DNA from 3 places in the Rudaeicoccus suwonensis genome. Region 1 is predicted to be linked to each of the others. Evidence: predicted binding sites of a transcription regulator. Region 1 holds the regulator's gene; each other region holds the start of a gene.
The links. The regulator LexA, encoded in region 1, represses DNA repair genes until DNA is damaged. The targets are predictions, from matches to a motif close to TCGAACANNTGTTCGA.
Positions count from the first base shown of each region.

Region 1 (7,029 bases):
CTCGATCTGCGGCTGCTGGTCGCTGCGGGAGTTGCGTGGGGCCTTGTGCTCGCCGGTTTGCGGATGCCTGCGCTGTGGGTGGCCGTGATGGCGGTCGGCTGCCTGTGCGTCACCGGCATCTGTGTCTGGGGTGAGAGACGGTCACTGGCAACGGGTTTCGACCACTTCACTGCGACACCACGACCGTTGAAGTGGACTTGGCGTACGCGCACCTACCGGCGCGACGCGATCTACCCACGGTTGGTCGCCGTCGGAGCGCTTGGGGGAGCGGTGTCCGCGCTATGTCTGTGTGCCACCGCAGGACACCTTGCTGTCCGCTCAGCCGGGCCTATCGGCGAACTCTCGCAGACGTCGGCCATCGTGCGGGTCGAGGCTGTGGTCACCTCGGATCCCCGAGCGGTGGCTGCCGGCGTGGGCGGGGCGCAGCGACTGGTGATCACAACGGTGTCGGTCCGTCAGGTGGTGGCACGAGGAGCTGTGAGCACGACGACCACTCCCGTGCTCGTGCTCGGTGATGAGCGATGGCTTGAAGTCCATTGGCACCAACGCATTTCGTTCACAGGACGGCTGAAGCCGGCGGAGGCAGGTGACGACGTGGCGGCCATATTGACCGCGCGCGGTGCGCCGACGGTCCTCGCCGGTGCCGGCCCGTTGCTCGGCGCCATCGAGGGTCTGAGGGCTGACACACGCCAGGCGACATCCTCGCTGCCTGCCGATCCACGGGGCCTCGTGCCTGCACTGGTCATCGGTGACACCTCGGCCATGCCCCAGGAGCTCAACGACGACATGCGAGCCACCGGGATGTCGCACCTGAATGCTGTCTCCGGCTCGAACGTCACGCTCGTGCTCATGTCGGTGATCTGGCTGTCCGGGTGGCTGCGAATCCGCGGGCGCTGGCGGTTGATCTTCGCCGGCGCAGCGCTGGTGCTGTTCGTGTTGCTGTGTCGCCCGCAGCCGAGCGTCATACGGGCTGCTGCGATGGGAGCAGTCGGTCTGCTGGGAGTCTCGGTTGCCAGGCGGGCGGCGGGCCCGCCGGCGCTCGCCGCCGCGGTGGTGGTCCTGCTGATCTACGACCCGTGGCTGGCTGCGTCATACGGTTTTGCCCTGTCGACGCTCGCCACGGCTGGGCTGTTGTTCTTCGCCCGGCCCTGGGCCGACTGGTTCGCCCGGTTCCTGCCCTCCCGACTTCGCCGGTTAGCAGATGCCGTCGCGATCCCGGTGGCGGCGCAGGCGTTCTGCGCTCCGGTGATCGTGCTGCTGCAGGGATCGGTCAGCCTGATCGGGCTGCCTGCGAACGTGCTCGCCGCGCCGCTGGTTGCTCCGGCGACTCTCGCCGGTGTCATCACGGTCGTGGTCGCGGGCTTCAGCACGTCTGTGGCGGCGGTGCCGGCCTGGTTGGCGGGCTTGCCCGCGTGGGGCATCGCGTGGGTGGCGCACGCAGCCGCGAGGGTGCCGATGGGCAGCCTGCCGTGGGTGCCCGGCACCGTGGGTGCGTTGCTGTTGGCAGCCTTGGTGTTGCTGCTGTTGCTGAGTGGCCCGTGGCTTGCCCGTGCTGCTCTGCGACGACCTTGGCTGGCAGGGGGACTCGCGCTCGTCATCGCAGCCGTGTGGACTCCGATGCCCAGCCTCGGCTGGCCGCCGCCTGGATGGGTGTATGTCGCCTGCGACGTGGGTCAGGGCGACGGCGGTGCACTTGCGACGTCGTCGGGTCATGCAGTGGTCGTCGACGCGGGGCCTGAGCCAGGTCCGATGGCTGCCTGCCTCGACCGGCTCGGCATACAGGTCGTCGACGCGCTGGTGCTCACCCACTTCCACGCCGACCACGTGGGCGGCATCGACGGCGTCTTCGCCGGACGCACGGTTCGCGCGGTGTATGTGACCCCCGTGGAGCCGGGCGGACAGCAATCCGGCGGGGATGAGCCCAGCGACGAGCCGCTGGTGCATCAGGTATCTGCCGCGCATCGGCTCACCCCGCAGCCGTTGAAGACAGGCGACACACTGACGTTCACCGGTCTGCAGGCCACGGTGGTCTGGCCAAGCCGCGTGCTGCACGCCGGATCAGAACAAAACAACGCCAGCATCGTGCTCGACGTGCACTCCCGCGGCCTACGGATCGTGCTGACCGGCGACATCGAGAAGGAGGCCGCCGCCGCAGCGTTGCGCGAGCTTCGCAAGGCACCCGATGGCACTCACGTCGACGTGCTGAAGGTGCCGCATCACGGTTCCGCCAACCAGGATCCCGACTTCGAACACGAGTTGCAGGCGACCATAGGAGTGATCAGTGTCGGCGCCGACAACGACTACGGGCACCCCACCGCCAAGACACTGGATCTCTTGCGCGACAGCGGCACCGCGGTCGTCCGGACCGATCGTGGCGGCGACATCGCGGTGGTCTCGCGCGACGGCCACGCCCTGATCGCGCGACCGTGAACCGACAGCAACAACCCGCACAGCCCCCGGATCTGATCCGGCGGGTCAGCTCAGCTGGCCGATGTGCTTGTTTCTGTAGGGCGGCCGCGATCGTCGTCAGCACGGTCCCGCGTCAGCGCTTTCTGCGGCGTCAGTGACACAGGCTCTTGACCTGCGCCGCCTCGCACAGCGCGTCCAGCGTCGCCGCGACGGCGGGCACCCGTTGCAGATCAGGAGTGGTCACGGCATACACGGCGCGTCGGGACGCCGGCTCGATCGGCAGGGTGACAATCCCGGGGTGGCTGGCGGACCGGCGGATGAGATCCGGGATGAGTGCCACGCCCAGCCCCTCGGCGACCAAACCCATCACCGCAACGTAATCCTCGGTCTCGAACGCGACGTCGGGCGTGAAACCGGCGCGGGACGCCAGCGACAACAGGTGTCCGCGACAGCGGGGGCATCCAGCAATCCACGGCTCGGTGGCCAGCGCGGCAAGATTGACCCGCTCGGTGGCGGCCAGCGGATGATCCGTCGGCACGGCCAGGCGCACCTCGTCGTCCAGCAGTTTGCGGGTGACGAACGCGTCCAGATCCTCTTCGCCACGCGCCAGGTCCGTGCCTTCGTAGGCGAAGGCGACGGCCACATCGCACTCACCCGACCGCAGCGCTGCCAACGACTCCGGCGGTTCGGCCTCGGTGAAGCTGACCTGAACGTCAGGGAATCGTTGCTTGACCAAGGCGAGCGCTCTGGGAACCAGCGTGGACGACGATGATGGGAAAGCCATCAGGCGAACACGCCCCGCACGCAAACCTGCGATGGCGGCGACCTCGGACTCTGCTGCCTGAAGTGCCGCCAGCACAGCGACCGCGTGACGAGCGAGCACCAGTCCCGCTTCGGTCAACCGGACGTTTCGCCCGAGGCGCTCGACCAGCACAGTGCCGGTGCGTTCCTCCAATCGCCGCACCATCTGCGAGATCGCCGGCTGGGAGTATCCCAGGGAGGCCGCTGCGGCGGTGAAACTGCCCTCATCGCTGATGGCTTTGATCACCCGAAGCCCCGCTGCATCGATCATGCAATCGAGAATAACCCGTTGTTATCGGAATCGGGAGATGTCGATGCTCGGGTGATCGACGGTCCGACGTCAGCAGGTGTGCCGCAGCCAGTGGTCCTTCCTGGCCCACCACCCCGAACCACAGATCCCGGTGTGAGAGGTTGGCGATGTGACGAACGACTGGCAACGCCTGCGCGAGTTGGTTGCTGCCGGCGGGCTCGTCGCGCTCACCGGCGCCGGCCTGTCCACCGAATCAGGCATCCCCGACTACCGCGGCGCCGATGGTGAGCGCCGGATCCAGCCGATGACCGCGCAGGAGCTTTTGGCGAGTCCCGTTGCGCGGCAACGCTACTGGGCGCGTTCGTATGTCGGGTGGCCCCGCTTTGCCGCAGCCACGCCCAATGCGGGCCATCGGGCCGTGGCGGCGCTACAGTCCGCGGCATACGTCGGGTCGATCATCACCCAGAACGTCGACGGGCTGCACCAACGAGCCGGTGCGCACGACGTGGTCGAACTGCACGGCAGCCTGGCGCAGGTGGTGTGCATGAACTGCGGGGAGCGTTACGCCCGCGCCATCGTCGACCAATGGCTCACCGAGGCCAACCCGGATTTCGATCGGTCCTTCGACGGGCCCCTACGCCCGGATGGCGACGTCGCGTTGGCGGAGACGGCGATCGCGGGGTTCCGAGTGGGTCACTGTCTGGTGTGTGGATCTGACCTGTTGAAACCGGATGTCGTGATGTTCGGCGAGTCGGTACCCAAGGACGTTGTTCAATCGTGTTTCGACGCGGTTGACGCCGCGAGCGGATTGCTGGTGCTCGGATCATCTCTTGCGGTCATGTCGGGCTACCGGTTCGTGCGACGGGCGGCCCGATCCGGTCTCCCGGTGCTCCTGATCACGCATGGCTGGACGCGGGCGCGCGAGGATGAGTTGTCGGTGCACATCGATGCGCCGTTGGGCGCCAGCCTGACCCGTCTGGTGGAGGAACTTCAGACGTCCTGACCCGTCAGGTCCTTCTCAGATACTGCGCAGGACGGCTGTCACCTTGCCCAGGACAGTCGCCTCGTCGCCGTCGATGGGCTCGAACGCGTCGTTGTGCGGGATGAGCCACACCTTTCCGTCGGTCCGGCGGAAGGTCTTGACCGTGGCCTCGCCATCGATCATCGCCGCGACGATGTCTCCGTTGGTGGCCGTCGGCTGCTGCCGCACGACGACCCAGTCGCCGTCGCAGATCGCAGCGTCGATCATGGAGTTGCCGACAACCTTGAGCAGGAACAGGTCGCCTTCGCCGACGATCTGCTTGGGCAGCGGGAAGACGTCCTCGACGACTTCGTCGGCAAGGATGGGCCCGCCCGCGGCGATACGACCGACCACCGGGATGTATGCCGCTGCCGGCTGCTGGTTGCCGAGGTCGGTCTCGTCGAAGCTGGATTCGTCGACCGTCGTGACGCTCGACCCGCCGCGGTAACCGCGGGTGTCCTTGGTCGCCTCGGGATCGATGACCTCGATGGCGCGTGGGCGATTGGGATCGCGTCGCAGGTACCCCTTGCGTTCCAGCATGGTCAATTGATGTGCCACCGAACTGGGGCTGGTGAGCCCGACTGCGTCGCCGATCTCACGCAAACTCGGCGGGTAGCCACGTCGATCGACCGAATTGCGGATCACCTGCAGCACCTTCGTCTGTCGGGTCGTCAGGCGTTCGCCTGACCGATCGGGCAGCCGGTGAACTTCAGCCATCGACGCGTCTCCTCATCCCGCCCCTGATCGATGAAATGCCTGCAATGTCGCACATTTTCCAGGTTGCACCGAGGGGCTGTCGGTGGTCGCTGGTTGAGTTCTTCACGTGAGACAAGCGTATGCGGTTCGGACACAAGTGCCAAACATTTGTACGACGCGTGTCTCCACGAATCCGAACAAGCGTGCTATAAATCGTACAGACGTGCGATCGCACGGGTGTTCGACCGACACATCGACGCACCGGCTCACGGTGAGTCGGGTGTCATCCGCAGACGTCGCGTCACCGCACGCAGATTCATGGGAGGAAGACATGAGCGCAGTCACCCAGTGGGCTTGCCCGACCACCGAGCCGGCGCGACGCCGTCATCTGCAGTCGGTCCCGACCGGTCCTGCTGCAGCCGGTCGCAGTTCCGTCGCTCGGCCGGCGACGACCGCCAGGCCGATCCGCCTCACGCGGCGCGCTCGCCTGCTGCTCGGCGTCGTCGGTGCTGCTGTGGTGTGCACGGTCGTCGGCGGCTCCTGGGCCTCGTTGGCATCGCCCGGAGTGCCGGCGCCGCAGCAGACGGTCACGGTGCAGCCGGGCCAGACGTTGTCGCAGATCGCGCACGAGGCGTATCCGAAGCTCTCGATCGACGACGCGGTGGCGCGTATGCAGATCGTCAACCAACTGAACTCCAGTCAAGTGGGCGCGGGCGAGCGCCTGATCATCACGCGCTGAATGTCGCGTGTTGGGGGAGAGCGCCATGTCGGCCTACCACGCACCATGTGACGCCGGGGCGGCAACTGCGGCCCCGGCGTCACACGCCGGGTGAGAGGTGAGGCGTGCCAGCGTCGATGTTCGACGGTGGGGCTCCTATGGCCCCCGTGCGGTCGGACATTCCGCACGGGGCTCACTGTGCGTAGCGCATGGAGGGCACGGTCTGTGCGCGTAGCGGGACACTGTCGGGAGCCGCACGGGGGTGGCGACACGCCGTTACGCAGTCGTTTCCGACGCCATGACCTGCGCTTTTGTGAGCGGCGCGCCAGGGGTCTTGCGACTTGTGTGGACTCGGCCTAATATCCCTACATCTAGTAGTTACATGGATGTAAGTCGTCCACATGTAGTCCCCAATATATCCACCGGTTACCCACAACGGCATCCACAGAGCCCGAGTGCGGTGGTTCTGTCATGCCCGCTTTCTCCCGCACCGGTGAGGCGGTCGGGCATGGGTGCGGGAGTGCTGTTGCCGTCATACAGCCCGACCGTCATAGGTCACAGGTCATCGACTCGGAGGGAGCCGCGATGCACTGCCCGTTCTGCCGCCACGACGACAGCCGCGTCGTCGACAGCCGCACCAGTGACGACGGCACATGCATCAAGCGGCGCCGCCAGTGCCCGACGTGCGGCAAACGCTTTTCCACGCTCGAAACTGCCAGCCTCACTGTCGTGAAGCGATCCGGTGCCAGCGAGCCGTTCAGTCGCGGCAAGGTGCTGGTCGGCGTCCGCAAAGCCTGCCAGGGGCGCCCGGTCAGCGAGGACGACCTGGCCCTGCTCGCCCAGCAGGTCGAGGAGTCGATCCGCATGCTAGGCGCCGCCGAGATCGACGCCCACGACGTGGGTCTGGCAGTGCTTGCACCGCTGCGCAGCCTGGACGAGGTCGCCTATCTGCGGTTCGCCAGCGTCTACCAGGCATTCGACAACCTGGAGGACTTCGAGGCCGCGATCACGCTGTTGCGCGCCGAACGCGCAGCGAGCGGTGTCGAGCCCGCCACCGCTGTCGGTGGTCCCAGCGACACTGATTGACAGACGACAGCACCCGATCTCAGCACCGCCCGACATACCTGCAGTTCC
Region 1 is NZ_VIVQ01000001.1:2,286,758-2,293,786, reverse strand. It holds gene BKA23_RS10460 (DNA internalization-related competence protein ComEC/Rec2) at 1-2,430, shown strand, start outside; gene BKA23_RS10455 (LysR family transcriptional regulator) at 2,561-3,481, opposite strand; gene BKA23_RS10450 (NAD-dependent protein deacetylase) at 3,630-4,463, shown strand; gene lexA (transcriptional repressor LexA) at 4,479-5,198, opposite strand; gene BKA23_RS10440 (hypothetical protein) at 5,509-5,916, shown strand; gene nrdR (transcriptional regulator NrdR) at 6,481-6,981, shown strand.

Region 2 (7,029 bases), 1.8 Mb from region 1:
GAGCGCAAGATCCTGGATCTGCTCACCGAGCACCACCTGTCGCCGTACGGGAACCCCATCCCGGGGCTGGAGGAGTTGGGCGAAGCCGAGACGATGGAGAAGTTCCGCGACGGGGTCCGGCCGATCACCGAGGCGCTGACCGGCGAGGCTCAGGAGTTCATCGTCCGTCGCATCGGCGAACCTGCCCAGGCGGATGCGGACGCCATCATCCTGCTGTCCAGCGGGGGCATCGCTCCTGGTGTGGCTGTGAGTGCGTATGCCGAGCGCGATCGCGTCATCGTGACCGCGCGCAGCGGCCACGGCGTCTCGCTGCCGCGGGATGTCGCGTCGCATGTCTTCGTCGAAGCGGACTGACGGGAACGTCTGGATCCCCGGAATCGCGGCGTTCTTGGGGCCTTCCTTCCAATTTCCTGAGGGTTTCGTGACCTCGCTGTGACATTCGCGATCGAGTTGTGTACCTTTGACCCTGGCTCTCCGACCGGAGAGCCCCCGGAGGGCAACGCCGAGTCCTGCCAGCCGTTCCGGGAGTGCGAAATCCGCAAGGCAGGAGCGGGGGACCCAACACCGGGCGGCCAGTGGTCGTCCTTGGGGCTAAGTCGCGACGCAGCATCACGGGGATTGCTGTGCCGAGACCGGGAATTCTCCTCCCGAGCCCGACAGCTCACCTCGTAGGCGCCGGAGAGGTATCTCGTTGTCCGTCATTGCCCCCCGCGGTCGTCACCGCGCCCCGAGCAAGCTTTCGACCACCTTGAACTCCACAGCTCGCGTCTCCGCAGCCGTTGCTGTGACCGGTGGTCTCGTCGCATCCATCGCCGCCCCGCAGGCCGCTCAGGCCGCTGACGGAGTCGCCACGATCACGGCGGCTCCCGCAGCTCACTCCGTGCCCCAGGCCACCCAGGCGCGTCAGCTCTTGGCCGAGATCGTCAAGGCTGACCCGCAGCTGAGCGCGAACGTCAAGGCCAAGTCGCTCGTCGTGCAGACAGCCCAGGTGCGCCCCCGCACCTCATCGGTGAGCACGGTCTCCTTGACCAGCGGGTCCGGTTACCAGAGTCCTGTGCAGACCAACCCGAAGCAGACGCTCCCGGCCGCGACCGGCATCGTCGCGATCGCTGAGCGGTACCTCGGCACGCCGTACGTCTACGGTGGCGAAAGCCCGTCCGGTTTCGACTGCTCGGGTCTGACCCAGTACGTGTATGCGCAGGCCGGCATCTCCATTCCCCGCACCGCCACCGCCCAGATGGACGCTGCGACCCTGGTGAGCACCCCGCAGCCAGGCGACTTGGTGTTCTTCGGCAGCGGCTCGTACGCCTACCACGTCGGTATCTACATCGGTAACGGCATGATGATCGCCGCTCCGCGCCCGGGCACCGTCGTGCAGATCCAGTCGATCTACACGACTCCCGTGGCCTACGGCCGCTTCTGAGCCGAGACGCTTTAACGCTTTTCCACGACCACGCTCCGCGGCCGGAACTCCCGGTTGCGGAGCGTGGTCGTTCACGTGGTGGCGCTCGACCCGAATGCCACCGGCATACACCCCGCAGACAAGGACTCGTTCGTGACACTCTCTGAGACTGTGCTCGACCCCGCGCGTCGCCCTCACCTCGTCGCCGATCTGGTGGGCGTCGTCGATGCCGAGGTGAAGGACAAGAAGGGGCTGGGCGGTATGGCGATCAAAGGTGCCTACGCGGCGGTTCGGAAGGTCAGTCCCACCATCGCAGAGACCGCAACCGACCGGATGCTGCCAGATTTCGCCGTTGCGCTCGACCCGTTCTGGGTCGACTTCGGTGGGGCTGGCGACTTCGGTGCCTATCTGGCGGGTCGCGGCGACGAGGTGGCGGATGCGCTGCTCGCCGTGACTGACCGTCGTGCGGCTGCGACTGACCGCGCGCCGCTGCAGAAGGCCTATGGAAGCGTGCGCGGCAAGGCCCACGAAAACGTCAAGGCGGCGTTGCCGCGACTGGGCGCGACCTTCCAGCGGTACGCCGGCTGAGCCGCTGCGATGCACGCGAGCCCCGCCACGGATCAGGTCCTGGCGGGGCTTGCGTGCATGCAGAGGATCCTGCGCAGATTGACGGGCGAGTAACGGCGTGATGTTTCGAAGGGTTCCTGCTGACCGCCCCGGCCGTCGTCGGGCGAGTTGCTGGTGATCGCCGGTCAGGGGCGTCGAACCAACCAGCGCGGCGCACCTTTGCCACTGCCGGCGGGTCGGGAGACGTTTCAGTCGGCGGGTTGGGTGAGGTAGTTGCGTCCGCTGGGGCTGGTCCAGGTGCAGACGCCGTCGGTGGTCATGGTGACCTGCCACCGGGTTTGGTGTTTGACGCGGTGGTGGTGGCGGCACAGGGATTGCAGGTTCGCCGGGGTCGTAGCGCCTGCCGGCCAGGGGGTGACGTGGTCGGCGTCGCAGTAGGTGGCGGGTTGGGTGCAGCCGGGGAACCGGCAGTGCTGGTCACGGTCTTTGACGAATCGGGCAATGCCGGCGGTGGGGCGGTACTTGGTGGAGGTTGCTTGGACCAGCACACCGGTGGTCGCGTCCAGGAGTGTGCGTGCCAGGGACACTCCCAGCGTGCTGGTCAACGCGTGGACGTGGGAGGGCAGGATCGTGCCGACGCCCGGCACGATCACCGGACCCGCCCCCGCTATTGCCGGCGCTGACGCCGACGGCATGACGTGCCGTGATGGTGCGACCAGGTTGGCCGTGTCGGGCACAGTGACCGGGTTGGTCGGGGCACCAATGTCGGGGTAGTCACCGAAGTGCGGGTCGGCGGTGAAGACGCCGTCCAGTGGTGGGTCGGGTAGCGAGTCGACCAGGTGTGCCAGGGCGGTGTCCCAGTCGATTTCATGGTCAGGATCATCATCGAAGACGTCGTCGGGTGGTTCTGGCCACCCGCACGGGGACCATCCCTCGCCATCAAGGTTCCACTCTTCATCCGGTGGTGGGTTGTTCTCGGTACGGACGACCTGGGTCCAGCCCATGGTGTGCGGGTCGGGGAACAACCGGTCACACAATGCCGCGACCTGTGCCCGTGCAGTATCCGCACCATCACCGAACACGCCAGCACCGGATCCAGCATCACTGACTCCAGCGTCACCAGCCACGCCAGCGGTGCCGGTGGTGTCGGGGTAGGCGCCGGTCAGGACGGGGATGTGGAAGGTGAGGTGGGTGTCGATGTGTGCGTTTTGCAACACCAGGTCCACCAGGGCGTCGACACGGCATTGCGGCAGGCTGATCACCTTCACCGCGTCCTGGTGTAGTTGCCGGGCCAGTTGCTCGACTGCGGACATGATCCGCGCTGCTTGGGCGGAGTCCAGCACGACCTTGATCTCACTCAACCCCGGCACATGACTAGCGCGACAGGACACTCCAACCTCACGCTCCCTCGTCTTCGTACCGGAGGTTTCTGCTGCGGTCGGGTCGAGGTCGGCCAGGATCCTCGGGACCCGCCTGGCAATCTGCGTGGTGGTCAACCCACCAATGCCTTGGTCTAAGAGTGCTGATTCGACTGCTGCCGCCACGTCCGTGGGTGCGGACCCCAACCCGGCGGTGACCTTGTGCATCTTCTCCGCCGCTAACCGGCCAGCCCCGACTTCCCGCAACAGTCTCGGTGTCAGGGTGACCGCGTCCAGGGCTTGGTCCAGGCGGGTATCGGCTTGGCGTGGACCCCAGGCCAGCAGGGCCCCGATCTCGGAGGAGACCCATTCGTTGGTCCATCCCAACTGGTGCCGCACCCACGACGTCACCGGTGGACCCTCGGTCTCACCGGTCAGGTCGGTGACGTCTTCGATCGAAGCGACCTGCGCCATCCGCACCACCCGGGCACCATCCACCGAATTCGCGACCCGCTGCACGGCCTCGACCTGCGCCAAGAGTTCGTCCCGGGTCAACCCGGGAGCATCACCGCAGATCACCTCGAACGCCCGCACCATCAACACACCCGCCGCTTCCAGCAACTCCGAACTGGAGGCAGACTCCACCACCGACTCGGCCAGCAGTGGTGTGATCGACATACTTCATCGTACATACGTTCGAGTCGAGACGCAAGCCAAATCGATTCGCCGGGTAAGCCCACAAGACCGGGCATGTCTCGGACACGGTATGAGCGCACTCACCTCGGGCCCGCCCGGATCGCAGCGACCAGAACGTGGTCGCGCCATCTGCTACGCGCGGCGCTCGTTCGAATGCTTGATCAGTGGCACCAGCGCGATGCCGGCGCCACCGAAACCGATGGTGCCGATCGCGATGTCGACACTCTTGCGCCCGTCCTTGGCCCAGTAGACGTCCTGCAGATCCAACAGCAGCGCCGCCTCGTCGGCGATGAGCGCGTTGGCAGCGCCATACGCCAGCGGTTTGAGCGGGGTGTGCGCGAGGCGTTCCTCATACTTCAGGGAGGCCGCTCCGAGGGCGGAGAGCATCGCGATGCCGAGGTTGTAGTGATGGAAGTGCTTGCCGCCCAACGACATTCCGCCGCTCTTGGGACCGTGGCCGTCCTTGATCCAGTGGGTGAGCGCACGGGTACCTGTGAACGTCAGCGTGAACGAGGCCCAAGCGAGGATGGCGGCGCGCTCGTCATGGCCGAGGTCATGCTTCCAGGCCGCGCGCAGTCGGCGAAGGGGGTTCGAGCCGGTGTAGGTCTGTGCGTGCGCCGTCGTCATGTCGGTCATCGTGGCCGCCGTCGCCGAAAGAACGCTGGACATGATGCGACCGCTCAGACGCGTTTGATACGAGTAGGACATGAGCGATTCTCTGACAGCGACCACCATCCAATTCGAGGGCGCAGGAGGTGACCCGGTCGAGGGATATCTGGCTCAGCCTGAGGAGGAGGGTTCCCGCGGCGGAGTCGTCGTCATACACCACCTGCCGGGGTATGACCGGGCGAGCAAGGAGATCGTCCGCCGCTTCGCCGAGCTCGGGTATGACGCGATCTGCCCCAACCTGTATTTCCGCGAGGCGCCCGGTGCCGACCCGGCCGATGCGGCCGCCATGGTGCGGTCCAATGGCGGCGTGCCGGATGAACGCCTCGTGGGCGATGTCGCGGGTGCTGCGGCATACCTGCGAGCACTGCCCACGTCGAACGGCAAGGTCGGCGTGATCGGATACTGCTCCGGTGGTCGTCAGTCCGTGCTCGCAGCGTGCCATCTCGATCTGGACGCTGCTGTCGACTGTTATGGCGCGTTCGTCACCGGCACGCCCTCGTCGGACTTCCCGCTGAAGGTCACCAACCTGGTGCCGCTGCTACCCCAGCTGCGATCGCCGCTGCTCGGGTTGTTCGGCAAGAACGACAAGTTCCCCTCGCAGGAGGCTGTCGCCGAGCTCGACGAGATCCTGACTGCGAATCACAAGCAGCACGAGTTCTTTTCGTATGACGACGCCGGTCACGCGTTCTTTGCGGTTGACCGTCCGTCCTACAACGTCGCCGCAGCCAATGACGGTTGGGAGCGCATCGAAACCTTCTTCGCGACCCACCTGGGGGCCTGAGCATGTGCACGTACACGACGATCAAGACCGAGGTCAACGGCAGCGCAAAAGGCCCGGAAGGCAAGTGGTTTCACGTCAGCGACGTGACGACCTACTTCGACCATCCGGTGCACGCCATGGCCGAGCACACCCTCAACGTCGACCTGGCCGACCCGTCCCGCGGGCCTGGTCAGCGGATCGCGCTCGAGCTCACCGCTGAGTCGGCGCGCCGGCTGGTCGACTCGATCCAGCAGGCACTCGCTGCCGTGCCGGAGGAACTCAAGGTCTGACCGGCCCGTATGTCGGAGGCCGCGCGGCGGATGCGATTCATCCGCGGCGCACCTCCGGCGAGCGAGTTGGCGATCGTCGGGAGCGGTGCGACTCCGGCGGGCGCTGGATCGAGAACCAGTCGTGGCGGCGCAAGCGGTGATGCCTGATGCCGCTGTTGCCGAATCTGTCGACGTGTCAGGACGGTTCGACCAGTCGGGACTCGTAGGCGAAGATGACGGCCTGCACCCGATCGCGCAGGCCCAGCTTCATCAGGATGCGGCTGACATGGGTCTTGACGGTGGCCTCGGCGAGGAACAGGTGGGCGGCGATCTCGGCGTTGGTCGCGCCGGTGGCAAGCTCGCGCAACACCTCGGTCTCGCGCTCGGTGAGATCGTCGACGGTGTGCGCGGGGGCGAGATCGCCGTCGACCGGGAGCCGACCGGAGAACTCCTCCAGAAGGCGGCGCGTCACGCGCGGAGCCACGACCGCGTCGCCACGGGCGATGGTGCGGATCGCGGAGACAAGATCCTCCGGTGGGACATCCTTGAGCAGGAATCCGCTTGCGCCGGCGCGTAATCCGGCGAAGGCGTATTCGTCGAGATCGAAGGTTGTCAGGATCAGGATCCTGACGTCGGGATGTGCGTTCACGATCTCGCCAGTCGCCGCGATGCCGTCGAGCACCGGCATACGAACATCCATCACGACGACGTCGGGGCGCAGTTCGCCGCTCAACGCGACGGCTTCGCGGCCGTTGCCCGCTTCTCCGACGACCACGAGTTCGGCCTGCGACTCCAGTGCGAGACGAAAACCCATGCGCAGCAACGGTTGGTCATCGACGAGAAGGACGCGAACGTCACTCATGGGTGGCTCCTGCACTGACGTGAATGGGTGCTTCGACGCTTCGTGCGGGACGGGTCAGGCGCGCGTGCACGCGCCAGCCGGTGGCCACGGCACCTGCGTCCGCGGTGCCGTGAAACATGGCCGCCCGTTCTCTGATGCCCGACAACCCGTGGCCGACAGCATGCGGCTCGATCGACGTCGGCGTGCCGTCGTCGGTGACGTCGATCTCGACGGAGGTGGACGTCATCGAGATGTCGACGGTGACCGACGTCGCTCCGGTGGCGTGCTTGACGACATTGGTAAGTGACTCCTGGACGATGCGAAAAACGCTGAGCTGCAACGGATCCGGAAGGTCATGCAGGTCGCCGTGCATACGGACGCTGATCCGCAGACCGGTGTCGCGGGCAGATGCGACAAGGCTGTCGAGGTCGGCGATCGTCGGCGCGGGCGAGCGTTCGGGGTCGTCC
Region 2 is NZ_VIVQ01000001.1:490,079-497,107, forward strand. It holds gene BKA23_RS02320 (iron-dependent transcriptional repressor DtxR) at 1-354, shown strand, start outside; cyclic di-AMP (ydaO/yuaA leader) riboswitch at 519-690, shown strand; gene BKA23_RS02325 (C40 family peptidase) at 749-1,423, shown strand; gene BKA23_RS02330 (DUF6918 family protein) at 1,556-1,990, shown strand; gene BKA23_RS02335 (HNH endonuclease signature motif containing protein) at 2,218-4,005, opposite strand; gene BKA23_RS02340 (hypothetical protein) at 4,156-4,692, opposite strand; gene BKA23_RS02345 (dienelactone hydrolase family protein) at 4,730-5,473, shown strand; gene BKA23_RS02350 (DUF6295 family protein) at 5,476-5,742, shown strand; gene BKA23_RS02355 (response regulator) at 5,918-6,583, opposite strand; gene BKA23_RS02360 (sensor histidine kinase) at 6,576-7,029, opposite strand, start outside.
Region 2: a site for LexA is predicted at 4,012-4,027, ahead of BKA23_RS02335 (HNH endonuclease signature motif containing protein). Genes of this name have one in related genera too.

Region 3 (7,029 bases), on a different contig from region 1:
TCAGCGCGAAGGCGGCGAGGCCGAGCGGCCCCGGATCTGCGATGTGGGCGCCTGGGATGCGGCGCACGGCGGGCGAGGACATGAGTGAACCTCCTACGACAGTTGTAGTGTGGCTCAGGTCACATTACTCCCGCCTGGGCCGGGATCATGGGACCTTTCGGTTACCTGTCATTCGGGCGCGCCGACGCAGCGCGGATCGAACCGTGCTGACCAGGTCAGGACTGCGATTGCCCGGCGTCTGGTTGCTCGGCGAGCTTGGCGCGGATCTCGTCCATCGGCAGGTCACGAATCTGCTGGATCAGGTCGTTCAGCTGATGCGCCGGCATCGCCCCCGGCTGGGCGAAGACCAGGATGTGCTCGCGGAAGGCCATGAGCGTCGGGATCGAGCTGATGTTGAGGGCTTGGCCGAGCGCGGGCTCGGCGTCGGTGTCGACCTTGGCGAAGACGATGTCGGGGTGCTTCTCCGAGGCCGCTTCGAAGACCGGGGCGAACATCTTGCACGGCCCGCACCAGTCCGCCCAGAAGTCGACGAGCACGATGTCCTCGCTCGTCACCTCGGCGGTGAACGTGTCGGTCGTGAGGGTCTTGGTTGCCACAGGTGCTCCTTGGTCGGTGGCGCCGGGTCGACGGCGCAGCGTCATACATGGCGTTTCATTCCCATCAACGTATGGCGCCTGACAATCCTTCCGCTCGTGACTCGCAGAGTGGCTGCCGTCGATCATCACGCCGTAGCGTCGGGTCCCATGAGTGACGTGCCGGCCCTGGATCCGCTGCTGGAGCAACGCCGTTCGCCATCGGTCTTCGACCCCGAGCACTCGCTGACACGGCCGGAGCTCATGTCGTTGCTCGAGGCAGCGCGTTGGTCGCCGTCGTGGGGCAACACCCAGCCGTGGCGATTCCTCGTGGGCCTCCGGGGCGATGCGACGCATGCGTTGATCGTCGAGACACTGACGCGGGGCAATCTCGCGTGGGCGCCGGCTGCCAGCGCGATCCTGATCGGGCTGCGCCAGGTCGCCGCGTTGCCGGATGATCCGAAGGGCGAGCTGCGGACCTACGACTACACGGCATACGACCTCGGCCAGGCGGTGGCGCATCTGACGGTCCAGGCCGCATCGCTCGGGTTGGACGTGCACCAGTTCGCCGGATTCGACCACGCGGCACTCGCCGCGACCGCGCGCGTACCAGACCACCTGCAGCCGGTGGCCGGCATTGCGATCGGCCGGTGGTGGCCCGAAACGGAGCGCCATGGCGTCGACCCGGCGATCGAAGCCAAGGAGCAACGTCCGCGCCAGCGTCGTCCGGCCGGCGAGCTCGTTCTCTAGGACCGAATGACGAGACGTATATCTCGTATATCAAGACCACAGCAAATGCGTTTGAACATCACACCGGATGCATGTTGCACTGCAGTTATGTCTTCGTACGCCACAACGCGACCGATGCGCCTCAACCGGCGCACGGCCATGTGGCATCTGTGTCGCTACTGAACCCCACCGGTTCCGCCCACACAGACTCCGCCGCTCGTCGGCATCCACCATTCATCGGAGACTTCAATGACTACAACATCGCCGGGGGTTCGGCACTTCACCAAGGACCAGTTGGTCCGGGTGGCAAGGCTTTTCGCCTCGGATCCTGACCTGGCATCGCGCATCGACCGCACGGCCGGCGAACGTCAGCGGTTGATTTTGTCCGACACTCCGCACCTTGAGGTGCTGCTGATGAGTTGGCCGGCTGGTGCAAGCACTGGATGGCACGACCACGGTGACGCCAGCGGCGCGTTCGTCGTCGTCGAGGGAGTCCTCGGCGAGGAGATATGGCGCGGCGGATCGATCACCGAACACGATCTGTGTGCGGGCGACGAGCGCTCATTCGGATCGGGCCACCTGCACACGATGACCAACCTTGGCGATGACATGGCTGTCAGTGTGCATGCCTACTCGCCGGGCCTGACCGAGATGACGCCCTACGAGTGGGTCGACAACAAGCCGGTGCCGGTCGCGGTCGACTGACCACGCGCACGATCGCGCCGCGCCTGACATCATCCTCGGCATGGCGCCGCACCAGACACCTGCCGAAGCCGCCAGCCGCAGCGGGCTGGCACACGCCGTCGTTCGGATGACCGGACGCGATCCCAAGGAAGAGGGGCGCGTTTCGACACCCCTGGAGTTGTTGTTCGACCTCACCTTCGTCGTCGCGGTCGGCACCGCAGCCGACAAATTCGCCGAGTTGCTGTCCGAGGGCCACGTCGGTGGAGCACTGCTCGGCTTCGGCCTGGCGATGTTCGCGATCAGTGTCGCCTGGATCAACTTCACCTGGTTCGCCTCCGCCTTCGACACCGACGACTGGGTCTACCGGATCTTCACCATGGGCCAGATGATCGGCGTGGTCGTCTTCGCTCTGGGACTGCCGTCGATGTTTCACTCGATCGAGCAGGGCGGTCACCTGGACATGCGCGCGATCGTCCTGGGCTATGTGGTGATGCGGGTTGCCATGAGCGGGCAGTGGTGGCGCGCGGCACGACAGTCCCCGGCATACAGAACGGTCTGTATGGCGAATATCCGATGGGTGCTGTTGTTGCAGATCGGCTGGGTCGTGTTGGCACTGCTGCACATTGGGCTGGTCACCGCGTTCATCGGCGCGGTTGTGCTCGGCGCGCTCGAACTACTGCTGCCGGTGTTCGCTCAGGGGCATGCCGACGGCACTCCGTGGCATCCGCACCACATTGCCGAGCGTTACGGATTGTTCGCGATCATCACGCTGGGCGAGGGAGTCGTCGGCACGATTGCGTCGTCGCAGGGGCTGCTCGGCGGTGACAACGGCACACACTGGACGTGGAATGCGGTCGCCGTGGTGGTGTGCGGCGTGGGGCTGACCTTCGGGATGTGGTGGGTGTATTTCGCGACGCCGTTCGGGGAGTTGCTGGAGTTGCGCCCGCGACGTGGGTATCTGTTCGGTTACGGCCACATCCTGGTGTTCGTCGCCATCGCTGCGACCGGCGCCGGACTGCATGTGGCCGGGCTCTATCTGGAACACGAATCCGCGCTGCACCGGGTGGCCGTCGTGCTGTCCATCGCCATACCGGTGGGCGGGTTTTTGCTCCTCGTCTATGGATTGCACACGCTGTTGTTCTCGTACGCCGACAAGGTGCACGTCCTGCTGATCGCGCTGACGGGCGCGGTGCTCGCGCTGGCGGTGGTGCTGGCGGCGGCGGGCGTGCCGACGGCCGTGTGTCTGCTGGTGATCACGGTTGCGCCATTCGTGTCGGTGGTCGGGGCCGAGACCGTCGGGCACAACCATCAGAAGGTGATGTTCGCCGCACTGGAGGGGAATGACTAGCTGCATCGAGCTGATGGGCAGGACGGGCCATTCGGTGTGAGTGCTGGAGTGGTTCGCGCTGTATCAGGACATCGGTGACATTCGGTGCGTCCGGGTGTGCGGTGCGAACCGGTCGAGTCGGGTCAGTCGTCTGCCCTCGGACTTCCGTCGGCAGGGTCAGGTCGCGCCTTGCGGCGTTTGAAATCGATATGCGGGAGGCTAGGAATCGCTCCTGTCCCCGCTGACTCTGACCGGCCACTGATGTTCTGAGACCGGGCGCTGCCCAGCGACCGGGGGTCGCCGGGCCGCCCAGCGATCGGGGTCGAGTGTCACCGATGTCTTCCGGGATCGGAGTGCACCTGATCGATCCACTGTTATTGGCCGTCGATCGGCCCGGGTCGAAGGTGTGACCACCAGATGCAGTCTCGTATCGGCGGGCCGATCGCTCAGGCGCGTGGCGTTCGGTACTAACAGGGCGTTGTACTGTCACGTATGACCTGATGCTGAGCGGCGATTTCAATTGGTCGCCGACATATCGAGTGACCTAATGGTGTCTGCGACCGGGTGTCGAGTGCCCTCCATGCCTTGAAAGATGAACTTCGGGGGCGGAACCCTTGATCATTTTCTCGAACGTATGTACGATGAGGTATGTCGATCACACCACTGCTGGCCGAGTCGGTGGTGGAGTCTGCCTCCAGTGCGGAGTTGTTGGAAGCGGCGGGTGTGTTGATGGTGCGGGCGTTCGAGGTGATCTGCGGTGATGCTCCCGGGTTGACCCGGGACGAACTCTTGGCGCAGGTCGAGGCCGTGCAGCGGGTGGCGAATTCGGTGGATGGTGCCCGGGTGGTGCGGATGGCGCAGGTCGCTTCGATTGAAGACGTCACCGACCTGTCCGGTGAGACCGAGGGTCCGCCGGTGACGTCGTGGGTGCGGCACCAGTTGGGGTGGACCAACGAGTGGGTCTCTTCCGAGATCGGGGCCCTGCTGGCGTGGGGTCCACGCCAAGCCGATACCCGCCTGGACCAAGCCTTGGACGCGGTCACGCTGACACCGAGACTGTTGCGGGAAGTCGGGGCTGGCCGGTTAGCGGCGGAGAAGATGCACAAGGTCACCGCCGGGTTGGGGTCCGCACCCACGGACGTGGCGGCAGCAGTCGAATCAGCACTCTTAGACCAGGGCATTGGTGGGTTGACCACCACGCAGATTGCCAGGCGGGTCCCGAGGATCCTGGCCGACCTCGACCCGACCGCAGCAGAAACCTCCGGTACGAAGACGAGGGAGCGTGAGGTTGGAGTGTCCTGTCGCGCTAGTCATGTGCCGGGGTTGAGTGAGATCAAGGTCGTGCTGGACTCAGCCCAAGCAGCGCGGATCATGTCCGCAGTCGAGCAACTGGCCCGGCAACTACACCACGACGCGGTCGAGGTGATCAGTTTGCCGCAATGCCGGGTCGATGCGTTGGTGGATCTGGTGTTGCAGAACGTCCACATCGACACCCACCTCACTTTCCAGGTCCCCGTCATGACCGGGGTATTCCCGGCCGACACCACCTCCGCGGCCTCTGTCGGCGACACCACCGCAACCACCACCGGAACTGGTGCGGCGACCGCTTTTGATGCTGCCGCGGCATGCGCCACTGCCACAGGGTCGGCATCCGCCGCAGCCGGTGTCGCTGGCACTGTCACCGGTGGTGCTGTGGTCGGTGGTGCTGTGGTCGGTGATGGTTCGGATACTGCCCGGGCACGGGTCGCGGCATTGTGTGACCGGTTGTTCCCCGACCCGCACACCATGGGCTGGACCCAGGTTCACCGCTGCGAGAACGACCCGCCACCACCCGACGACCAGGACGGGTGGACCCATGGAATGTCGCCGGAACCACCGGACGACGTCTTCGATGATGATCCTGACCATGAAATCGACTGGGACACCGCCCTGGCACACCTGGTCGAGTCGTTACCTGACCCGCCACTGGAAGGCGTCTTCACCGCCGACCCGCACTTCGGTGACTACCCCGACATTGGTGCCCCGACCGACCTGGTCACTGTGCCCAACACGGCCAACCTGGTCGCACCATCACGGCACGTCATGCCGTCGGCGTCAGCGCCGGCAATAGCGGGGGTGGGTCCGGTCATCGTGCCGGGCGTCGGCACGATCCTGCCCTCCCACGTCCACGCGTTGACCAGCACGCTGGGAGTGTCCCTGGCACGCACACTCCTGGACGCGACCACCGGTGTCCTGGTCCAAGCAACCTCCACCAAATACCGCCCCACCGCCGGCATCGCCCGATTCGTCAAAGACCGGGACCAGCACTGCCGGTTCCCCGGCTGCACCCAACCCGCCACCTACTGCGACGCCGACCACGTCACCCCCTGGCCGGGTGGTGCGACCACACCGGCGAACCTGCAGTGCCTGTGCCGGCACCACCACCGGGTCAAGCACCAAACCCGGTGGCAGGTCACCATGACCACCAAGGGTGTGTGCACCTGGACCAGTCCTGGCGGACGCGAATACCTCACCCGACCCGCCGACTGAACCACAGCTGATGCGTGCAGCCGGCCGGCTCGTCTGTATACCTGACCTTATGGGACTGGTCACCAACTCCGCGCGAGACGACCAGCCGGCTGAACCGCGAACGAAGCCGATCTCCGAAAGCGTCCGCGTTCACCTCTCGACGGTGGCTAGGGAGATAAAGATGGCAAGAGTCGATGGCGGCTCATCGGATGGTGATCTGCCGCGAGCGCAGTAACTACTTCCGTCGACGTCCGCGCACCAGATAGGCGAGAGGCACGAGGCCGGCCGAGTTGAGCACGATGATCGCGCCCGCCCATACCGGCTTGCTGCCACGCACCTGAGATGCGGGACGTCGCGCAAGGTCGACGAGCGCAACAACCTTGACGGCGCCTTCGACTGCTGCCGTTACCTTGATGGCCCGTCGCGTTGCCGGACTGAGCTGCGACCAGCCTCGATGTGTCGTCATGGGAAGCAAGTGTCCTCCCGTGGGAGCCATGCGGATGCCGGCGACGCATGATCAGGCGAGGCCGACTGCGGCATACGCTGGCTGCATGCCTTCGAATATCAGCGTCGACATCGCCGACGGCATTGCCGATGTGCGACTGGACCGTCCGGACAAGCTCAACGGTCTGACCATGCAGATGCTGACCGGGCTTGCCGGTGCTGCCCACCGGCTGCGGTCGGATCGCTCGCTGCGCGCGGTCATCCTGTCGGGCACGGGCGACTCGTTCTGTGCCGGTCTCGATTTCAAGGCGGTCAGCGAGAATCCCCGCCAGATTCCGATGGGCATGATTCCGCGTCCGACGCGCGGCACGAACGCCTTTCAAGAAGCATGCTGGGCGTGGCGCCGGGTGCCGGTGCCGGTGATCGCTGCGATCCACGGCCACTGTTATGGAGGCGGCGTGCAGATCGCCCTCGGCGCCGATCTGCGTGTGACGGCTCCTGACGCGAAATGGTCTGTGCTCGAAGGAAAGTGGGGGCTGATCCCCGACATGACCGGAGTTCGGGCGCTGGCCGAACTCGTTGGCATAGAGACCGCGAAACGACTCACGATGACCGCCGAAGTCATTTCCGGCGAAGAAGCCGCACGCCTCGGCCTGGTCGGGCAGGTCAGCGAGCGTCCGTATGACGATGCCCGTGCTCTCGCCGAGACGCTCACCCAGCGTTCACCCGACGCGCTTGCTGCAGCAAAGCGGCTGTTCGACACCA
Region 3 is NZ_VIVQ01000002.1:275,505-282,533, reverse strand. It holds gene BKA23_RS12500 (acetate uptake transporter) at 1-82, opposite strand, end outside; gene trxA (thioredoxin) at 216-596, opposite strand; gene BKA23_RS12490 (nitroreductase family protein) at 744-1,322, shown strand; gene BKA23_RS12485 (cysteine dioxygenase) at 1,551-2,006, shown strand; gene BKA23_RS12480 (low temperature requirement protein A) at 2,047-3,333, shown strand; gene BKA23_RS12475 (HNH endonuclease signature motif containing protein) at 3,961-5,841, shown strand; gene BKA23_RS12470 (hypothetical protein) at 6,056-6,286, opposite strand; gene BKA23_RS12465 (crotonase/enoyl-CoA hydratase family protein) at 6,372-7,029, shown strand, end outside.
Region 3: a site for LexA is predicted at 3,939-3,954, ahead of BKA23_RS12475 (HNH endonuclease signature motif containing protein). Genes of this name have one in related genera too.